DNA from 2 places in the Fodinicurvata halophila genome. Region 1 is predicted to be linked to the other one. Evidence: riboswitches for the same ligand, from Rfam matches in the RefSeq annotation. Region 1 holds a riboswitch; the other holds the start of a gene.
What was found. Region 1 has a riboswitch for cobalamin ahead of ACFOW6_RS05800 (HupE/UreJ family protein). Riboswitches for the same ligand answer to the same signal wherever they lie in the genome.
Positions count from the first base shown of each region.

Region 1 (7,392 bases):
CGAACTGGAGCAGAATCCCCTTCTGGAACGAGAGGAGGGAGGTGAGGATGCTCTGGCTTCTGCCCAGACGAGCGAAGCCGGCGGTGAGGGGGCGCAGACAGCAGAGTCGTTTGGTGGCGGGGGATCCGAAGACGAGGCCTTCGGAGAGGACGGACGTGACAGCTTTGATCATGCGCTTTCCGATAACCTTGGCGAGGCCGGCAATGCGCCCCTGGATGCCACCTACGAGTATGACGACAACAGCCCTTCTGATGACTGGGGAGGCGAGGGGGAATGGTCCCTTCCCTCGGCCGCGGCAGGAACAGGCGGAAGCTTCGAGGATGAGGGCCGCCCGGCGGATGAGAACCTGGCGGCCGAACGCTCGTTCCGGGATGGCCTGCTGGAGCAGGTGCAGCTGACGTTTGCGACGGCCGAGGAGCGCTTGATCGCCTTCTACCTGCTGGACGGACTGGACGAGGCGGGATATCTGCAGGTCGATCTTGATCAGGCCTGTGACCAGCTGGGCTGTACACGTGCAAGGCTGGAAGAAGTTCTGGCGACGCTCCAGACGTTGGAGCCCGCAGGGATATTCGCCCGTGATCTCAAGGAATGCCTGAAGCTGCAGCTGATCGACCGCAACCGCTTCGACCCGGCCATGGCCAGCCTGCTGGACAACCTCGAACTCATGGCCAGCCGGGATTTCAGCAAGCTCCAGCGTGTCTGCGGCGTTGATGACGAAGATTTCGCCGAGATGCTGGCGGAGTTGCGTCAGCTCGACCCCAAGCCGGCTCTGTTATACAACACCCAGCCGGCCGATCCAGTGGTGCCGGATATCCTGATGCGCATGCGCCCGGATGGGAGCTGGCAACTGGAGCTCAATCCCGATACGCTGCCGCGCGTCCTGGTCAACCGGGTCGATTACAATCGCATCGTGACGCGCTGTCGCAATCGCCAGGAAAAGGAATTCGTGAACGAGCAGTTCCAGGCCGCGAACTGGCTGGTCCGCTCCCTGCACCAACGCGCCAACACGATCCTGCGTGTCAGCGAGGAGATCGTACGTCAGCAGGACGGGTTTTTCCGTCACGGCGTGTCCCATCTGCGTCCCTTGATCCTGCGCACGGTCGCGGAAGCCATCGAGATGCATGAGTCCACGGTCAGCAGGGTTACGAACAGCAAGTTCATTTCCACCCCACGCGGAGTGTTCGAGCTCAAGTACTTCTTCTCGACCTCGATTTCGGGAACGGAAGGCGGCGAGCACTCTTCGGAATCCGTGCGTCACAGGATACGTTCGCTGATTGACGACGAACCTGCCGGGGCCATACTCAGCGATGACGCCATCGTCGCGGCGTTGCGTCGGGAGAATATCGATATCGCTCGAAGAACAGTAGCTAAGTATCGAGAATCAATGAATATTCCATCGTCGGTTCAGCGACGTCGTGACAAAGCGCAAAGGGCAAGATAGTAAGTCACAACCTTCCGTCTTGCAGGAAGGGGGGGTGCTTCCGATATACTTTCAGTACGGTCTGTGTGGAGTGATTTGTTGCTATTGACTTACCGACAGGCCGCACATATGGTCCGCGCGCTTTGGAGCCGGGCCGAACAAGACACTCGAGCTCATTACTGGGGAACATCACATGCAGTTGTCGGTCAAAGGACGGCACATCGATACCGGTGAAGCCTTCCGCCAGCATGCCCAAGATCAACTGAGCACGATTCTGGACAAGTATTTCGGAGATGCCATAGAGGCGAATGTGACCCTGTCGAAGGAGTCGCATTTCTTCCGTGCTCAGGTTTCGGTGCATATCGGGCGTGGTATGCTGCTGCAGGCTTCCGGTGAGGCAAACGAGGTCTATCCTGCCTTTGACAGTGCAGCGGACCGTCTTGCGAAGCGACTGAGGCGTTACAAGAGGCGACTGCGCGATCATAACAATGGTCGGGCATCCGCCCACGATGTCCTGCCGGCTCAACAGTATATTCTGGCCCCCGAACCGGAGCCGGAAGAAGGCGAGGCATCTGCCGGTGAAGGGGCCATCGACGGCGAAGGCGATCAGCCCATTGTGATCGCCGAGATGGAGACGGAGATTCCAAGTCTGACGGTGGGTGAGGCGGTCATGCGCATGGACCTTGCCGAGGTACCGCTTCTCATGTTCCGCAACCGGGCACATGGTGGCCTGAATGTCGTCTACCGGCGCAATGACGGGAATGTCGGATGGGTTGATCCACGCGGCAACCGCGACAGTTAGCATCAGGACAAATTGTTATGGATATCGCCGATATGCTGAGCCCCGAAGGGGTTCTTCCAGCATTGCGAGTTACAAGCAAGAAGCAGGCTTTGCAGGAGCTTGCCAAGCGTGCTGCGGACGTTACCGGCCAGCCCGAGAGAGCGATCTTCGAAGTGCTGGTCGAGCGTGAACGTCTGGGAACGACGGGTGTCGGTTATGGCATCGCGATTCCCCATGGCAAGCTGGCGGAGCTTGATCGCCTGCACTGCCTCTTCGCGCGCCTGGAAACCCCTGTCGAGTTCGATTCCATAGATGAACAGCCCGTCGACCTGATCTGTGTGCTCCTGGCGCCGGAAAAGGCGGGTGCGGATCATCTGAAGGCGTTGGCGCGCGTCTCGCGTTTGCTGCGCGACCGCACGATCTGCGACAAGCTGCGGGGGACAGAGAGCCGGGATGGGCTCTATGCCATATTGACCGAGTCCGCGGCCAGTCACGCCGCCTGACCTGTCAGGCTATAACCTTCTGCACCAAGGAGGGGGTTTGCGTGACGCCATTGCGGACAGAGGGCGCCTTGAGTAGGGGAATGTCGACTCGATCCCGGCATTCCCCTGCTGCTTTTCGGCGATATCAATGAACGGTCATGGGCTCCATGCCATTCTGGCGCACAGCGGCACAGGCAACATCGAAATCAGCCATGACAGCGATTTTCGTACCATCTGCCGCGAAGATGCCGATGGCACCCTGGAATGGACGTACATAGGCGACATCATCGACGCCGAATGACAGGAAGTCGTCCTGGGTCAGCTGTTTCAGATCGCTGTGAGTCGTGTTCTGCATGATACAAGTACCTTTTGATAACAGGCGGTCTGTCGTGTTCTCACCGTCAGACCCCTTCTTCTCCGGCCTGTCGTTCAGGCGGATTCCTGGTCAATTGTGCTGGGTTCCGCGCTTTTCGAACTCTGCTTGCGCTCGATCTTGATAGTGCGAACCACTTCATCATCCATCTGTCGCTTCAACTCGACGTGAAGCAGTCCGTTGTCAAGGCGGGCTCCCTTAACCTCCATACCGTCCGCAAGCATGAAATTCCGCTGGAACTGACGAGAGGCTATGCCGCGATACAGGAAAGTTCGCTCGCTGTCCTCCTCGGGCTGGCGCCCGCGGATACTCAGCTGATTATTTTCCAGCTTCACCTCCAGGTCATCCTCGGAAAAGCCGGCCACAGCCAGCGTGATTCGCAGATGGGTCTCATCCACCTGTTCGACATTGTAGGGAGGATAGCCATCCCCACTGTTCTTGTGCATGCGGTCGATTGCACGCTCCAGCTGGTCGAATCCGAGCAGCAGAGGGGAGTTCAGATAGGAAGATCTGCTCATAAGTACAGCGGCCTCCTCTTAGTTGAGCAAGGTTGCTGGTTGATGCTTCGTCGGCGTCCGTTATCGCGGCCCGCCGCGAAAAGGCCCAGAATGGCGCCTTTGTGAAAAGAAATGGTAAATCATCGCCGACCTTCAAGTGTCGTGCCGCTGCTTTTGTGGAGTCTCTGCGGCCAGGATACGACATGTTGTGGTGCCACAGTGCTTGACCCTTTGCCATGGTCTTTCTACCGTAAGGCCAACATTGGACGGTTCCCCGTCAGGGGATGAAAGGCAATCCGGTGCGACCGACCCAAGCCGGGGGTCAAGTCCGGAACTGTTCCAGCACCTGTAAGCGCTTGTCCGCGGAAAGCGTCGACATTGCGCAAGTCAGTCAGCCTGCCGCCAAACGATGAATCGAGTTGCCTTCCGCACAAGAGCGGGAGGCCGATACGCATTTGTACAAACGTGCAGCCGACGGGCTGCGCTCAACAAGGGGGATAGAATGATTCAAACAGCAATTTGCAGGACGTCCCGTTTCCTGATCGTTTTTCTGCCGGCCATGCTTTTGGCCTCGGTCGTCGCCGCGCATCCGGGACACGAGACGCAGGCCGGAGCCACGTTCATGAGCGGGCTCACGCATCCTGTCACTGGACTGGACCATCTTCTGGCCATGGTGGCTGTCGGAATCTGGGCCTATTCTCTGGGAGGACGAGCGCTGTGGAGTGTCCCGAGCATGTTTGTACTGGCCATGGCTGTGGCCGGTGCTGCAGGCCTTGCCGGCTGGCAGTTTGCCCTGGCCGAGAGCGGTATCGCCCTGTCGGTCCTGGTCCTTGGCGTCCTGATCGCGGCAGCAGTGCGTGTGCGCTGGGAAGTTGGCGCAGCCCTGGTCGGCCTCTTCGCCGTGTTCCATGGCTATGCGCACGGCGTGGAAATGCCCGGCGGCGGTGCGCCGGGCGCCTATATTGCGGGCTTCCTGCTGGCGACGGCTCTCCTGCATGCCGCAGGGATCGCACTCGGAATGACGTCCGGCCGTCTGGCCTACACCCCGGCCATGCGCGTGGCAGGTGGCGTCATGGCCGTGGCCGGTGCCTGGATGCTCGGCGGCGGACAGATCTGAGTCGCCGGAATCGCAAACAGCAAGACGGTTAAAGCAGGAGGAAGACGATGGCCGAGCGCCTGGGATTGATGGTCTGTGGACATGGCAGCCGCGATGAGCAGGCCGTGGCGGAATTCGCGACGCTGGCGGATCACATGCGCCGGCGCTTCCCGGATTGGCCGGTGGATTACGGTTATCTGGAGTTCGCGCGGCCGGTGATTCGGGATGGCCTGGACAAACTGCGCGAGCAGCAGGTGGAGCGTATCCTGGCTGTGCCGGGCATGCTGTTCGCGGCCGGTCATGCCAAGAACGATATCCCTTCGGTGCTGAACACCTATCAGGCACAGCATCCCGGCCTGGAGATCAATTACGGCCGGGAACTGGGCATTGACCTCAAGATGCTGCATGCGGCCGGCGACCGGATCCAGGAAGCCCTGGACGGTGCAGACGACAGCGTTTCCCGGCATGACACGCTGCTGGTCGTGGTGGGACGCGGTGCTTCCGACCCCGATGCCAACTCCAACGTCTCCAAGGTCACGCGCATGCTCTGGGAGGGCATGGGGTTCGGCTGGGCCGAGACCTGCTATTCCGGGGTCACCTTTCCGTTGGTGGAGCCCGGCCTGGAGCATGCGGCGCGCCTGGGTTTCAAGCGCATCATTGTCTTCCCCTATTTCCTGTTCACCGGTGTCCTGGTGCGGCGGATCTACGAGCACACGGATCGCGTGGCGGCGCGCCATCCCGAGATCAAGTTCATCAAGGCCCCGTACCTGAACGATCACCCACAGGTCCTGAACACCATGGCCGCGCGCGTGGAGGAGATCCTGGAAGGCGCCAACAACATGAACTGCCAGATGTGCAAGTACCGCGAACAGGTGCTCGGTTTCGAGTCGGAAGTGGGACTGCCGCAGGAAAGCCACCATCATCATGTGGAGGGTATCGGGTCCGGCGAACACAGCCACAACGATCACCATCATGGCGATCATCACCACCATGGTCACGACCATGGGCATCATCACGATCATGGCCATGATCACGGGCACGGGCATCATCATCCCTATCCGCATGCCGACCATCCTCTGGGCCCTCGCACGCTGAAGGACAATGCCGGAGACGGTCAGAAGGACAGATGATCATGCCGCAGAGAGACTATCTGCGCGATCCGGCGGCAATCTATCGGCAGTCCTTTGCGACCGTGCGTCGGGAAGCCGTGCTCGAGCATCTGCCACAGGCGGCCCATGCCCTGGCGATCCGCATGATCCATTCCTGCGGCATGGTCGATCTGGCCGGGGATATCCGCGTGAGCGACCATGCGGTGGAGGCCGGTGTCGGGGCCCTGCAGGAGGGGAAGCCGGTGCTGGTGGATTGCGAAATGCTGGCCCGCGGCATCATTCCCTCTCGGCTACCGGCCGCCAATGCGGTGATCTGCACCCTGAATGAGTCCACTGTGCCGCAGCTTGCCCAGGATCTCTCGACGACCCGATCTGCGGCGGCCGTGGATCTCTGGGCCGAGCATCTGGACGGGGGGGTCGTGGCGATCGGGAATGCGCCCACGGCTCTGTTCCGCCTACTGGAACTCCTGGAAAAGGGTGCGCCGCACCCTGCCGTGATTCTCGGATTTCCGGTCGGCTTCGTGGGGGCAGCCGAGTCCAAGGAAGAACTCATAGAAAACCCCTTCGGGATTCCCTACGTTACCGTGCGCGGGCGCCGCGGCGGCAGTGCCATTGCCGCTGCTGCCGTCAATGCCCTGGCGGGAGGCGAGGCCCCATGAGCCGGTGGCTTTCCATCGTGGGGATCGGCGAGGACGGCCTGGAGGGCCTGGGCGAAGAGGCCATAGCCCTGATTGCCGGAGCGGATGTGCTGATCGGCGGCGAGCGCCACTTGGCGATGCTGCCGGAGGACGGTCGGGAGCGCATGGCTTGGCCGTCGCCGCTTAGCGCCCTGGTCGAGGAAATCCAACGCCGGCGCGGCCAGGCACTCTGCGTGCTGGCGACGGGCGATCCCTTCTGTTTCGGCATCGGCTCAACCCTGGCTCGCCGGATTCCCATGGAAGAGATGCAGGTGATCCCGGCGCCCTCGGCCTTTTCCCTGGCCTGTGCCCGGCTTGGCTGGTCCCTGCCGGATGTCGCGCAGCTGACGCTCCATGGCCGCCCGACCTCCCTGATCATACCGGCGATCCAGCCGGATGCCCGCCTGCTGGTCCTGAGCGACAGCGGTGCGACACCGGCCGAAGTGGCGCGCTTGCTCTGCGAGAAGGGATTCGGCGGCAGTGAAATGCATGTCCTGGAGCATATGGGAGGGCCGAAGGAACGGACTCTGCACCTGCGCGCCGACCAGGCTGAATTCCCCGCCATTGCCGATTTTAACACCATCGCCGTTGCCTGTCGGGCCGGCGCGGAGGCCGAGATACTGCCTACCGTTCCGGGCCTGCCCGACGAGGCTTTTCGACACGACGGCCAGATGACCAAGCGCGAGGTGCGTGCCGTCACGCTCTCGGCTCTCATGCCGGGGCCGGGACAGCTGCTCTGGGATGTGGGCTCGGGCTGCGGGTCCGTTGCCGTGGAGTGGATGCGGTGCCATCCGACCTGCCAGGCAGCGGCGATCGAACGTCAGGCAGTGCGCTGCGAGATGATCTCCAGCAACGCGACAAGCTTGGGAGTTCCTTACCTGCAGATCGTATCAGGTGAGGCTCCGGATTGCCTGGCGGGCCTGCCGGCCCCCCATGCTGTTTTTATCGGCGGGGGCA
Region 1 covers NZ_JBHSCW010000003.1:205,344-212,735, forward strand. The annotation lists gene rpoN (RNA polymerase factor sigma-54) at 1-1,441, shown strand, start outside; gene hpf (ribosome hibernation-promoting factor, HPF/YfiA family) at 1,614-2,222, shown strand; gene ptsN (PTS IIA-like nitrogen regulatory protein PtsN) at 2,240-2,704, shown strand; gene ACFOW6_RS05790 (DUF1150 family protein) at 2,829-3,038, opposite strand; gene ACFOW6_RS05795 (Hsp20 family protein) at 3,113-3,574, opposite strand; cobalamin riboswitch at 3,804-3,971, shown strand; gene ACFOW6_RS05800 (HupE/UreJ family protein) at 4,056-4,670, shown strand; gene ACFOW6_RS05805 (sirohydrochlorin chelatase) at 4,718-5,779, shown strand; gene ACFOW6_RS05810 (precorrin-8X methylmutase) at 5,782-6,417, shown strand; gene cbiE (precorrin-6y C5,15-methyltransferase (decarboxylating) subunit CbiE) at 6,414-7,392, shown strand, end outside.

Region 2 (7,392 bases), on a different contig from region 1:
TCCTTGCTTCGCAGATAGTCCTTCATCACCTGAAGTATCCTGGGTTCTGGTCTTTCTATGCCCAGAGTGTCGCTCAAGATCATGGACATTAAAGTGGCCCAGATCGTCATTGATCGTTTATCTTTCAGCGAGTTATTGGTCTCTTCCTGAAGCTCAACTATCCTTTCGCCAATAGCCAGATGATCATTGAATGCGGCCGCCTCCTCATTGGTGATTGCTTCATTGGCCTCCATCTTTGCAGACTTCTTATCAAAATTTTCGCTAAACGACTCCGTAATTTCGCTCCATCTCCGACCGCATTCCATCACTTTAAATAAATCTGAATTGTACGCAGTACTAAACTCACTCGATACGGATTTGACGAGTTCTTGTGCTCCTTTCGAGTTTTCTACATCTCCTATCCTGTTTGCCTCTTTCTTCACGAAGGTCTCGATTTCGGCGAGATCGGCGATGCCTGCAACACCTTCTAAACCTTCGATGTTTAAGCGCTCTGCGTTGGCAGATGAAGGACTGGCCATGAACAGGAGGGCCGCGAAGGGGATGGCGAGCAATGGAGAGCCCATGATCTATTCCTTTCACGAAGTACATGTGAGTTGTATGGCATCCAGTGCGGAATAGAACGGGAGAAGAAAGGTCGGATTGCCTTTGCTATGCCAGCCTAGATTTCAACCATATCGGCCAATACTAATTGGGCCATGGAAATATCGCCACGACCCTTTAAAGGTATTACCTTTGGGACTCAAGAAAACGGGTTCACCGGGATCCGGATCTCCGGATGGCCGGACGGTTCTTCTTGCCCCCGAGGAGAGCGCTGGAAGGGCTGCTCGGGTCATTCCGGGGAAACAGGGTGGTCTCAGCGTCGTCCTTGTCGCAATCCTGGTCGACCGCATCTCGCAGGGTTTCGGCCGCACGGCCCGCGAGAGGGGCCACCTCAGCTGGTACCAGCGGGCTCTACCTCATAAACGGGGGATAAGCGGTATTCATTAAGCTTGGTTTTCTTGGAACGAGGCTTGATGGAGGAGGTACCGATGTCCCCGACAGATTCTCTTCTTGGGATAGAAGGTTTGGCCGTTCAGCGGGTGGAGCGGCGGCGAGACATTCATGTCTGGGCCAGGCCCAAGGAGCGCCTGGCCTGCGTGCACTGCTTGCACACGGCGGTGCGGATCAAGGCCACCTACCGGCGTACGCTCAAGCACAGCCGCCAGGGCAACCAGCTGCTGGTGCTGCACTTGAGCGTGCCCAAGTATCATTGCCCGGGGTGCCAGCGTTATTTCCGTCACCGCTTTGCCGGCATTCGCCCGCGCCTGCGCGCCACCGAGGCCTATCGCCTGGAGGTCTTCGAGGCCCATGAGGGCGGGTCAGCCAGCGCAAGCTGACGACGACGCACGCGGTGGGCAGCGCCACGGTGGAGCGCTGGTATCAATTCTTCATCCGCCAGCGTGTCTCGGAGCTGTCCGGCCGGAGCTGTCCCCAGGTGCTGGGCATCGATGAGCACCTCTTCAGCCGCAAACAGGGCTACGCCACGAGCTTGGTGGATCTCAAGAACCATAAGGTGTTCGATGTGGTGCTGGGCCGTTCGGAGCCCAGCCTGCAGCGCTATCTCAGCCGCCTGCCGGGGCGCACGCAGGTCAGGCTGGTGGTGATGGATCTCTCCGAGACCTACCGCGCACTCGTGCGCCGGTACTTTCCCAACGCCCGGATCGTGGCCGATCGCTTCCATGTCGTCCACCTGGTCAACCAGCACTTCCTGAAGCTGTGGCAGCAGCAGGATCCCGAGGGCCGAAAGAACCGGGGGCTGCTCAGCCTGATGCGGCGCCATCAGTGGACGCTGAAGGCCGACCAGCAGCAGCGTCTGGCGCAGTATCTGGAGGAGCGTCCGGTGCTCAAGGCCCTCTACGCGGCCAAGCAGCGCCTGATGCGGTTCCTGCTGATGAAGACCCTGAATGCCAAACGCGCCAAAAAGGTCCTGCCGCGCTTCCTGGCGCTCCTCGAGCAGTTTGACAAGAGCCCGGCCAAAGCCCTGGCCACGACGCTCCGCTCCTGGCTCGAGCCGATTGTCCGAATGTGGCGGTTTTCCAAATCCAACGGCATCACCGAGGGCTTCCATACCAAGATGGAGATGATCTCGCGCCGCGCCTTCGGATTCAGGAATTTCGAGAATTACCGCATGAGGGTGCTCGCCCTCTGCGGGTGGAATGGTATAATCAACCGGGTCTGATGAATGCCCATCCCCCGTTCATGGGGAAGAACCAAAAAATAACATAAAATCAATTAGTTATCTGGCGGAGAGGGAGGGATTCGAACCCTCGGTAGGGGGTTACCCTACAACGGTTTTCGAGACCGCCCCGTTCGACCGCTCCGGCACCTCTCCGCGTGTCTGGTCGCCGGGCTGTGTGGCAGCCTGTGCGCGACCCGGTCGAGCAGGCGCGGAACCTAGCGCAAGCGCCCGGCTCCTGCAACCCGATCCTGGCTGCGTTCTTGCGGGCGTGGGCTACCTGCCCGTCCCCGATGTAGGCGCTCGACCGGGCCTTTGCCAACCCCCTGCACAGGCGGGTCGTTGCGTCCGCCTCCCGCCTGGTGCCCGGCCGGCGTGGCCCGGGAGGCCGGGGGGGCGGGAAGCCACACGCCGTTGCCCCGACTGGGCTGGACATCCCGGGGGCGTTCTGTAATTCTCCTTCCGCGTCATGGTTTTTCGACGGGCCGGAGTCGGTCTTCGTCCTGTCGGAAATGAAAAGGGAACCCGGTGCGAAGCCGGGGCTGCCCCCGCAACTGTGAGCGGTGCGGTTTCCGTCGCGAAAGTCACTGGCTGCCGGAGATGAAGAGGCGGCCGGGAAGGCAAGACGGTGGGACCGGACAAGCCGCAAGTCAGGAGACCTGCCATGACGGACACGATATTCATCCGACCGGGACGGGGTGTGTCCGGAACAAGGAGACTGGATCTGCGCCTGACGGCGTTTCACTTCCTGGCCCTACTCCCTATTTCAGGTCGCTGTTCGCAATAGAAGACCGGAGTACAAGACCCATGCGCATTCTCATCCTGACCGTCTTCCTGGCCCTTGCCGGAAGTGTATCCGCCGCCTTCGCCCATCACGACGGCGAGCGCTCGGCGGCCAAGAACATGGTCGTCAGCCATGCCTGGACCGTGGAGAACGCAGCCAACGCCCACGCCAACGCCGTCTACCTGACCCTGGAGAACACCGGCGGCGAGGACGACCGCCTGGTCGGCGCCGAGGTGGATTTCGCCAATGCCACCAGCTTCCGGGCGCCGGTTATGGACGACGAGGGCAGCTACAGCATGCGCCAGGTCGAGGCCATCGGCGTCGCGGCCGGCGAGTCGGTGACCCTGCAGCCCGGCGGTGCGCAGATCGTGCTGGAAGACCTGCAGGGCGAGTATCGCGCCGGCGATCACTTCCACATGACCCTGACCTTCGAGAAGGCCGGCTCGGTCGAGGTCGAGGTTGTGGTCGAGGACATGGACGAAGCCGAGACCGATACGCCGAGCAGCTGAGCTCTCGCGCCCGCCGACGCGGAGATCGAAGCCCCGTTCCCGATCCCGAGGAACGGGGCTTTTTCATGGGAGCGCCGTGCTCACGGCATGGACCCGGGGCAAGGGCTGTGATAGCTCCTGTATCCGAAGCGCACCGTCGAGCGGACGGGGAACGCAAGACGAGAGGGGGGACGACCCGAACAATGAAGAAACTGCCCAAGATCATCGGCCACCGCGGGGCTGCCGGCCTGGCGCCCGAGAACACGCTGGCGGGCTTTCGCAGGGCCGTGGATTTCGGCGTGCGCATGATCGAGCTGGATGCCAAGCTGACGGCCGACGGCGAGGTGATCTGTTTCCACGACGAGACCCTCGAGCGCACCACGAGCGGCCAGGGCGCCGTGGCAGAGACACCCTACGCCGAGATCGCCGAGCTGGACGCCGGGCGCTGGTTCGCCCCGGAGTTCGCGGGCACGCGCGTGCCGCTGCTCTCGGAGGCGCTTGCCTATTTCCGCGCGGCGGGCATTGCGGCCAATGTCGAGATCAAGCCCTGCCCCGGACGTGAGACGGAAACGGCGCTCAAGACCCTGGAGGTCCTGGACGCCCACTGGTCGGACGCGGACCCCCTGATGGTGATCTCCAGCTTCCAGCGTGTCTGCCTGGACCTGGCCCAGCAGCATGCGCCGCACTGGAAGCGCGCCCTGCTGACCCATCATTTCGAGGAAGGCTGGAAGCAGGCGGTGCGCGAGCTCGAGGCCTACAGCGTGCACGGCAACTTCGCCGCCTTCGGCAAGACGCACGCCATGGACGTCCAGCTGCTGGGCGCGCAGGCGGCGGCCTATACGGTGAACGACGTGGAGACCACCAAGATCCTGTTCTCGGCCGGGGTCGATTCGATCATCACCGACCGTCCCGACATCCTGGCGGCTTGGCTGTAAGGGGCGTGTTCGGTCAGCCCCCGGTCTTCCGGACTTCGTAATAGAGGCTGCGTCCGCTTTCCTGATCGAAGAGATGCAGCTTGCGCGGCCGGAAGGCCAGGTGCGCGACCTCTCCCTTGGCGACCTCCGGCACGCCGGACAGGCGCGCGACCACCGGCATGTCGATCTGCGGAATCTGGCCGTGCAGCAGGGTGTCGGCGCCCAGCACCTCCACTAGGTCCACAGAGAGCGGCAGGCTGGCCTCTTCGGGACTTTCCTGGGTCAGGTGCAGGTCTTCCGGCCGCAGCCCGACCATGACCGGGCGATCCGCCTGGATCTCCTCGGTGGCCTCGGGCAGCGGAATGCTGAAGTCCTCGCCGATGTTGACCGACTGCCGGTCGGCGTTGATCCGGCCCTCGACGAAGTTCATGGCGGGCGAGCCGATGAAGCCGGCCACGAAGGTGGAGGCGGGATTCTCGTAGATCTCCAGCGGCGTGCCGACCTGTTCGGCGACGCCGGCGTTCATGACCACCAGGCGATCGGCCATGGTCATGGCCTCGACCTGGTCGTGGGTGACGTAGAGCGAGGTGGTGCCCAGGCGCTGCTGCAGGCGGCGGATCTCCACGCGCATCTGAACGCGCAGCTTGGCATCCAGATTGGACAAGGGCTCGTCGAACAGGAAGATCGAGGGCTCGCGCACGATGGCCCGTCCCATGGCGACGCGCTGGCGCTGGCCGCCCGAGAGCTGGCTGGGCCGGCGGTCCAGAAACTCCGACAGGCGCAGCAGGTCGGCGGTTTCCTGCACGCGCTGCTCGATCTGCTGCTTGGGGAATTTCCGGATCTTGAGGCCATAGGCCATGTTCTGGCGCACGGACATGTGCGGATAGAGCGCGTAGTTCTGGAAGACGATGGCGATGTTCCGGTCCTTGGGCTCGACCCGGTTGACCATCTTGTCGTCGATGTGGATTTCGCCGCCGGTGACCTCCTCGAGCCCTGCCACCATGCGCAGCAGGGTGGACTTGCCGCAGCCCGAGGGGCCCACGACCACGACGAACTCGCCGTGCGTGACGCTGAGGTCGACCCCGTGGATCACGCGGGTGTCGCCGAATTCCTTGATGATGTTTTCCAGCCGAAGCTCGGCCATGCCCTATTTTCCTATTTCTCGGTTTCCACCAGGCCCTTCACGAAGAGCCGCTGCATGACGAGGACCACGATCACCGGCGGGACCATGCCCAGCATGGCGGTGGTCATGATGGCGTTCCAGACGGGAACGGCGTCGGCAACGTTCAGCATGCGCTGGATACCCATGACGATGGTGTAATAGCTTTCGTCCGTGGTCACCAGCAGGGGCCAGAGATACTGGTTCCAGCCGTAGATGAAGAGGATGACGAAGAGCGCCGCGATGTTGGTGCGCGAGAGCGGCAGCACCACGTCCCAGAAGAAGCGCATGGGACTGGCCCCGTCCATGCGCGCGGCCTCCAGCAGCTCGTCCGGGATGGTCAGGAAGAACTGCCGGAAGAGGAAGGTCGCCGTGGCCGAGGCAATCAGCGGCAGGGTGAGGCCCACGTAACTGTTTAGGAGGCCCAGGCTGGAGGCCACGCCGTACGTCGGCAGGATGCGCACCTCGACCGGCAGCATCAGGGTGATGAAGATCATCCAGAAGAAGAACATCCGGAAGGGAAAGCGGAAGTACACGATGGCATAGGCCGACAGCAGCGAGATGGCGATCTTGCCGATGGTGATGCCGAGCGCCATGACCATGGAGTTGAACATCATGAGTGCGACCGGGGGCGCGCCTGCCGTACTGAGCCCCTCGCCCAGGACCAGTTTCATGTTCTCCAGGAACTGGTCGCCCGGCAGGATGGGAAAGGGCGGCTGCTGCAGCGCCGGCCCGGTATGGGTCGTGGCGATCACCATGATGTAGATGGGGAAGATGACCGCAGCGAGACCCAGAATCAGGATCAGGTGCGACGAGAATTTGATCCAGCGGTTATTCTCGACCATCAGTACTGCACCTTCTTCTCGATGTAGCGGAACTGGAAGACGGTCAGCGAGATCACGATCGCCATCAGGATGACGGACTGGGCGGCCGAGCTGCCGAGGTCGAGACCGACGAAGCCGTCGCGGTAGACCTTGTAGACCAGGATCGAGGTTGCCCGGTTGGGACCGCCGTCGGTGACGGCATGGACGATGCCGAAGGTCTCGAAGAAGGCGTAGACCACGTTCACCACCATCAGGAAGAAGGTGGTCGGCGAGAGCAGCGGAAAGATGATGGTCCAGAAGCGCTTGAAGGGGCCCGCCCCGTCGATGGCGGCCGCCTCTACCAGGGAGCGCGGTATGGCCTGCATGCCAGCCAGGAAGAACAGGAAGTTGTAGCTGATCTGTTTCCAGGTGGCGGCGACGATGATCAGGATCATCGCGTCCGAGCCGTCGAGCCTGTGGTTCCAGTCATATCCCAGGTGCGTCAGGAAGGTGGAGATCACGCCCAGCGTGGGATCGAACATGAAGGCCCAGAGCGCGCCCGCCAGGGCCGGCGCCACGGCATAGGGCCAGACCAGCAGGGTCTTGTAGACACTGGCGCCGCGTATCACGCGGTCGGCCATGGTGGCAAAGCAGAGTCCCAGCGCCATGGCGGAGAAGGTGACCGCGGCGCTGAAGAAAATGGTGATGCGGAAGGAGTGCAGGTAATTGCCGTCGCGGAACAGGGCGATGAAGTTCTCGAACCAGACGAACTCGTAGCTGAGCCCAAAGGCATCTTCTAGCAACAGGGATTGATAGAGGGCCTGGGCCGCCGGCCAGATGAAGAAGATGATTGTAACCGCGATCTGCGGCAGCAGCAGCAGATAGGGCAGATAGGGTCGGCGGAAATGAACGCGTTTCAGCATGCAGGAGCCGGGTGTCTGGCAGACCGTCTTGTTGGAAAAAGACCACCCGGCCGGAAGGGGGTTGGGCCCCCTCTCCCGACCGGGTCGGTCAATCGATCACGAGCGC
Region 2 covers NZ_JBHSCW010000010.1:342-7,733, forward strand. The annotation lists gene ACFOW6_RS15055 (hypothetical protein) at 1-563, opposite strand, end outside; gene ACFOW6_RS15060 (hypothetical protein) at 1,029-1,376, shown strand; gene ACFOW6_RS15065 (ISL3 family transposase) at 1,391-2,218, shown strand; tRNA gene ACFOW6_RS15070 (tRNA-Ser) at 2,281-2,371, opposite strand; cobalamin riboswitch at 2,683-2,883, shown strand; gene ACFOW6_RS15075 (copper chaperone PCu(A)C) at 3,023-3,508, shown strand; gene ACFOW6_RS15080 (glycerophosphodiester phosphodiesterase family protein) at 3,691-4,422, shown strand; gene ACFOW6_RS15085 (sn-glycerol-3-phosphate import ATP-binding protein UgpC) at 4,436-5,545, opposite strand; gene ugpE (sn-glycerol-3-phosphate ABC transporter permease UgpE) at 5,557-6,405, opposite strand; gene ugpA (sn-glycerol-3-phosphate ABC transporter permease UgpA) at 6,405-7,286, opposite strand.
Region 2: linked by a shared signal. The riboswitch ahead of ACFOW6_RS15075 (copper chaperone PCu(A)C) and the one ahead of ACFOW6_RS05800 (HupE/UreJ family protein) in region 1 are both predicted to bind cobalamin.